DNA from 2 places in the Neisseria sp. P0014.S009 genome. Region 2 is predicted to be linked to the other one. Evidence: predicted binding sites of a transcription regulator. Region 2 holds the regulator's gene; the other holds the start of a gene.
What was found. Region 2 encodes FNR, which switches genes on or off when oxygen is low (the NO sensors DNR and NnrR bind a similar motif). Its sites were predicted from a motif close to TTGATNNNNATCAA; they were not measured.
Positions count from the first base shown of each region.

Region 1: ACTHS4_RS08365 (formate/nitrite transporter family protein) is a predicted target of FNR. The motif match lies at 1,958-1,971, and genes of this name have one in related genera.

Region 1 is NZ_JBQCVS010000010.1:41,171-44,589, reverse strand. It holds gene ACTHS4_RS08375 (fumarate hydratase) at 1-635, shown strand, start outside; tRNA gene ACTHS4_RS08370 (tRNA-Pro) at 790-866, shown strand; gene ACTHS4_RS08365 (formate/nitrite transporter family protein) at 1,021-1,812, opposite strand; gene yciA (acyl-CoA thioester hydrolase YciA) at 2,058-2,492, opposite strand; gene pip (prolyl aminopeptidase) at 2,617-3,419, shown strand, end outside.
Region 2 is NZ_JBQCVS010000005.1:64,812-68,230, reverse strand. It holds gene ACTHS4_RS05510 (CysB family HTH-type transcriptional regulator) at 19-969, shown strand; gene fnr (fumarate/nitrate reduction transcriptional regulator Fnr) at 1,056-1,790, opposite strand; gene hemN (oxygen-independent coproporphyrinogen III oxidase) at 1,953-3,374, shown strand.

The DNA of each region.
Region 1 (3,419 bases), on a different contig from region 2:
AACTGGAAGCCCCGTCTTTGGAAGACTGGCCGGATCTGACTTACAGCCCTGACAACGGCAAACGTGTCGATGTCAACAATCTGACCAAAGAAGAAGTGGCTACATGGAAAACCGGCGACGTATTGTTGCTGAACGGTAAAATCCTGACCGGCCGCGATGCCGCGCACAAACGTTTGGTTGATATGCTCAACAAAGGCGAAGAATTGCCGGTAGATTTCACCAACAAACTGATTTACTACGTCGGCCCGGTTGATCCAGTCCGTGACGAAGTTGTTGGTCCGGCCGGTCCGACTACTTCCACCCGTATGGATAAATTTACCCGCCAAATGCTGGAACAAACCGGCCTCTTGGGTATGATCGGTAAATCCGAACGCGGCGCAGCAACTTGTCAAGCCATAGCCGATAATAAAGCCGTTTACCTGATGGCTGTCGGCGGCGCGGCATATCTGGTTGCCAAAGCCATTAAAGCGTCTAAAGTCTTAGCGTTCCCAGAATTGGGTATGGAAGCGATTTACGAATTTGAAGTCAAAGACATGCCTGTTACCGTTGCGGTGGATAGCAACGGCGAATCGGTTCACGCCATTGCGCCAAAACAATGGCAGGCAAAAATCGGTATTATTCCGGTTGAAGCTTGATATTTGACTGAATAATCAGAGGCCGTCTGAACGATTTCAGACGGCCTTTTTTTGCTTACAAATAATTTAAATGTTTTCAAACGAGTAAATTTCCCTTTTTAAAAAGCACTTGTCAAAATCAGCGTTTGAAACTAAAATTCACGGCTTATCGAGTCGGAGTGTGGCGCAGTCTGGTAGCGCACTTGCATGGGGTGCAAGGGGTCGAAGGTTCGAATCCTTTCACTCCGACCAAAGAATTGGAAAGAGCCGTTTTAAAAACGGCTCTTTTTTCGTTTGGATGATTTATCTGGATAATGTGTCCGAATGGATTTTAAAACTTAATACCAATACCGTCTGAAATAAAACCTGCTTTTTCAAAGCAGGTTTTGTTGTTTTCAAAGCAGGGCTATTCGGTACTATCTTTCAGTGTGTCTTTATAAGTATAAAGATACGATGCGCCGACAAAGGATGCGCCACCGACGACATTGCCCAGGAATACGGGAATCATGTTGAAGAAAAACTGTCCCCAAGTGATGTTTGCACCTGCCAAAATACCTGCTGGGATAACGAACATATTGGCGACAAGGTGTTGGAAGCCGTTTAATACGAAAATCATGACGGGGAACCAAATGGCCAGCATTCGTCCGGTTGTGTTTTTAGCGGCAAAGTGCAGCCACGCGCCCATGCAGACCATCCAGTTACATGCGACTGCCGATACAAAAGCGCGGCCGAAATCCATATGGACTTTTGCTTCCGCTACGGCAATGGTTTTTTCTGCGACGCTGCCTTCAATCATACCGACATAGTATCCGAGGAAAAACGCCATTGCCAGCGTGCCCACCAAATTGCCCATGCAGACGATAACCCAGTTGCGCAGCAGCATTTTAGAGGAAATCCGTCCGGCCAATTTGCCTAAAGACATGATCATCATGTTGCTGGTTACCAGCTCGCCTCCGCCAAGCAGGATGCAAATCAAGGCGATTGGGAACACGGCGGCGCCGAGTAAAGTGGCAACACCGCCCCATTCGTGCGGAATGCCGCTGACTACTTTTAAATAGGCAAGATAACCGAAGCCGATGTATCCGCCGGCCAAAACGCTCAAGATTGCCAGTGTGGGGATGCTGGATTGTGCTTTGGCGCAGCTTTTATCGAGAACAACCTGTAAAATTTCCTGTGGGTATAAATCGCGCGAAGCCATGATGTTCCTTAAAGTGGATTGAGGAGGAAACGCCGTTTCAAAAGTGGCGCAAACTGTCGCGGTAGGGCAGTGCTATAGGGAGCCGGTGTACGGTCTTTGTCTTATCAATCAGCCTGAATTAAACCTAAAAAACAGATACTTCGCCTTGCTTTAGCTCAAAAGAAATATTATTACATTTTGCTTCTGTATGAAAAAAGGCCGTCTGAACGTTGAGGTTTCAGACGGCCTTGTTTTGATTTTTAAACTTACAAATGAGCCAGCTTTGCATTGCCTTCGCGAGGAATAGGGCGCGGATTGCCTTGTGAATCGATGGCGACGTAAGTGAACACGGCTTCGGTGACCAGTTGGCGGTCTTCCGTTACCATATCGTTCATTAAAGTCTTCACCCATACTTCGATTTTCAGTTGCAAAGAAGTATTGCCTACGCGGACGCAATGACCGTAGCAGCACACGACGTTGCCGACCTTTACCGGTCTGATGAAATTCATTTCTTGAACGGCCACGGTTACAATGCGTCCCTGTGCGATTTCTGCCGCCAAAATACCGCCGCCCAGATCCATTTGTGACATAATCCAGCCGCCGAAGATATCCTGATTAGGGTTGGTATCGCGCGGCATGGCTACCGTACGCAATAAAAGTTGTCCTTCAGGTGCAGCATGTGTTTGTTTGTTGTCAGCCATAAATAATCCTGTCAAAAAAGTGCTATTTTACGCCATTTGTGGCGATAAACCTATGTAGGCCGTCTGAAAAATCAGGAGGCAAAGTGTTACAATCAATATATTCATCAGACAAAGGAGAAAGCTCATGCATCCGATTCAAGAACCACGAAATAGCGGCCTTTTGCGCGTATCCGACATTCACGAAATCTACTGGGAAGAATCAGGAAATCCTGATGGCCATCCCGTGATTTTCCTGCATGGCGGCCCCGGAGCAGGCGCATCACCGGCCTGTCGAGGCTTTTTCAACCCAGAGTATTTCCGCATCGTTATTATCGACCAACGCGGTTGCGGACGCTCCAAACCGTATGCCTGTATCGAAGACAATACCACATGGGATTTGGTTGCCGATATTGAAAAAGTACGCGAAATGCTCAGCATTCAAAAATGGCTGGTTTTCGGCGGCTCATGGGGCAGCACCTTGTCGCTGACTTATGCCGAAACCCATCCCGAGCGCGTCAGCGGCTTAGTTTTGCGCGGTATTTTCCTGTGCAGGCCGTCTGAAATGGCATGGCTGAACGAAGCAGGCGGCGTAAGCCAAATTTATCCGGCTCAATGGCAAAAATTCATTGCCCCTGTAGCCGAAAACAAACGCCAAGCCCTAATTAAAGCCTACCATGAAATGCTGTTCAGCGAAGATGAAGCCACGCGCTTAAAAGCGGCCAAATCATGGGCAGACTGGGAAAGCTACCTTATTCAGTTTGAACCTAAAGATGTAGATGAAGACCCGCAAGCCTCCCTTGCCATCGCAAGAATGGAAAACCATTACTTCGTGAACGAAGGCTGGTTGCAGGGTGATAAAGCCATCTTGGCAAACATCGACAAAATCCGCCATATCCCAACCATCATCGTCCAAGGCCGCTACGATCTGTGCACCCCAATGCAAAGCGC
Region 2 (3,419 bases):
GTATTCGGTACTGCTACCATGAAACTGCAACAATTACGTTACGCCCTTGAAGTTTACCGGCACAATCTGAATGTCTCTGAAGCCGCCGATGCGCTTTTCACATCCCAGCCCGGCATTTCCAAACAAATCCGCCTGCTTGAAGAAGAATTGGGTATCCAAATTTTTATCCGCAGCGGCAAGCGTGTGGTTTCCGTTTCGCAACCGGGCAAAGCCGTGTTAGAAATTTCGGAACGAATTTTGCGCGATGTACAAAACATTAAAAATATCGGCAGCGAGTTTACCGATCATGACAGCGGTTCGCTGACCATCGCGACAACGCATACCCAGGCGCGTTATGCCTTGCCCAAAATCGTTGCGGAATTTGTCAAAAACTACCCTAAGGTCAATTTGAGCATCAAACAAGGCAGCCCTTCTGCGATTGCGCAAATGGTCAGCAGCGGCGAAGCAGATTTAGCAATTATTACCGAACAGATTGATGATCATCCTGAGTTAGGCAAGCTGCCCTGCTACGAATGGAACCATGCCGTGATTGTTCCGCATGACCACCCTCTTTTGGACTGCCGCAATCCTTTAAGCCTTGAAGATTTGGCTTCTTTTCCGCTGGTTACTTACGAATTTGCTTTTAATTCCGGCAGCAGCATTGCGCGTACATTTAATAAAGCGCATATTGAGCAACCTGATGTTGCCTTATCGGCTGCCGATACAGATGTATTGAAGACGTATGTCCGCTTAGGCTTGGGCGTTGGTTTGATGGCCAAAATGGCGTACGATCCCGTTGTCGATCAAGATTTACAGCTTATTGATGCGGCACACTTATTTGAACCGTCGCCCACTTGGATAGCCTTACGCTCGGATACTTACCTGCGCGGTTACGCGTATGACTTTATCCAGATGTTTGCACCGAAACTGACCAGAGAAGTAGTCGACCGCATTCTGTACACGCCGGTTGTTGAAGATTTTTCAATTTAATACCTGACTATCACTTGCGTAACTTAACAATTATTCTTTAATTCTTGTTAAAAAGGCCGTCTGAAATATTTCAGACGGCCTAAGATTCAGATAGCGTGCGAACAACCGGAAACCATTTTCTTCAAGGTTGTCGCATCTAAGATTTTGATGTGCTTGTGTTCAACCGAAATCAAGCCTTCATGATGGAATTTAGACAAGGTGCGGCTGACTGTTTCCAGCTTCAGCCCCAAATAGCTGCCGATTTCCTCACGCGACATCCGCAAGATAAAATCATTGGCGGCGAAGCCTCGTGAATAGAGACGCTGAGACAGGTTGAGCAAGAATGCTGCCAATCGCTCTTCAGCGCGCATATTGCCCAAAAGCAGCATAACGCCCTGATCTCGGACAATTTCACGGCTCATCAAGCGGAAAAAGTGAGAACGAAGACTGGGAATATCCTGTCCAAGTTCTTCAATATGTGTAAACGGAAGCTCGCATACCTCGCTGTCTTCCAAAGCCACAGCATCACAGCTGTGAATATGGGAACAAATCCCATCCATACCGATCAGCTCGCCCGACATAAAAAAGCCGGTTACCTGATCTCGTCCATCTTGGCTGGCGACTGTTGTCTTAAAGAAGCCCGCACGGATGGCAAACAAAGAGGTAAACGGCTCGCCGGCACGGAACAGGTATTCACCTTTTTTCAGACGGCGGCTTTGACGAATAACCGCATCTAATTGTGAAAATTCGTTAGGCATCAGTCCGACAGGCAAACACAGCTCGCGTAAAGAACATGTGGAACACAAGGTTTTCATTTGATGTGTTGCATTGTGTGTGGCCATAACGCACCCTTAATCTGCATAGTTCTATAAATCCCTGATGAAGCCGAATAACTATTGACCCATGTCAAAGTCGGCATATCATTATGAGGCATTCTACCAAACTATCGAAATTTTGACTAAAATTTTCCCTAATTTCCCTACTTTATACTACAAGCCCCTACCATGAAAATCATCCCCATCTCAAATAACACCAACACAAACAATGAATTACCGGAATTTGACCGTGAATTAATTGCCAGTTTGCCATCAAGCGGTCCACGTTATACATCCTATCCGACCGCCGACCGCTTCCATGAAGGCTTTAAAGAAGCCGAATATATCCAAGCTTTAAACCTGCGCAACATGGGCGCGCTCAACAAACCCCTTTCGCTCTACATCCACATCCCCTTCTGCAATACCATCTGCTACTACTGCGGCTGTAACAAAATCATTACCAAAGACAAAAGCCGTGCCGATGCCTATATCCAGTATCTGGAAAAAGAAATGGAATTACTGGCACCTCATTTAGGCGGAAGACACCAGCTCGCGCAGCTCCACTTCGGCGGCGGCACGCCCACATTCCTGAGCGACGACCAACTCGAACGCGTCTTCGACATGATTTGTAAATACTTCCAGCTGATTCCCAACGGCGAATACTCCATCGAAATAGACCCGCGCAAAGTCAGCCGCGAAACCGTCCTCAAACTGGGCAAACTCGGTTTCAACCGCATGAGTGTCGGTATTCAAGACTTTGACCCTAAAGTGCAGGAAGCGGTCAACCGCATTCAAAGTTATGAAGAAACTAAAGAAGTGATTGATGCCGCGCGTGAAGCCGGATTTAAATCGGTCAGCGTCGATTTGATTTACGGCCTGCCGCACCAAAACACCGAAAGCATCAAAACCACCATTGACACGGTCTTGTCCCTCGACCCCGACCGCCTCGCCCTCTACCACTACGCCCACCTACCGCATATCTTCAAACCGCAACGCCGTATCGACACCAATGTCGTTCCTGGCAGCGAAGAAAAACTCGATATGCTGCAATATTGCGTCCAAACCCTGACTGAGCGCGGCTACGTTTTCATCGGCATGGACCACTTTGCCAAACCTGACGACGAGCTCTCCATCGCTCTCAAAGAAGGTTTCCTGCAACGAAATTTCCAAGGCTACTCGACCTATGCCGACTGCGACTTGGTGGCGATCGGCGTGTCTTCTATCGGCAAAATCGGCAGCACCTACTCCCAAAACGAGCGCGATATCGATGCCTATTACGCCGCACTCGATGCCGGACATCTACCGATTATGCGCGGCTACCAGCTTAATCAAGACGACATTCTGCGCCGCAACATCATTCAGGATTTGATGTGCCGCTTCTCGCTTGATTATCAAATTTACGAAAGCGTGTTCGGCATTCCGTTTAGCCGCTATTTTGTAGCGGAACTGGAAGATATGAAACAACTGGAAACCCTCGGTCTGGTTCGCCTCAAACCGCACGGCCTGACCGTTACGCCGAAGGGCCGTTTCTTGATCCGCAACATCGCTATGGTGTTCGACTACCATTTGCGCCATAAAGAAACCAAAGCCAAATACTCGCAAACCGTATAAACAGAAATGGAAAAGATGATATATTGACCTGTCAATTATTAAAAT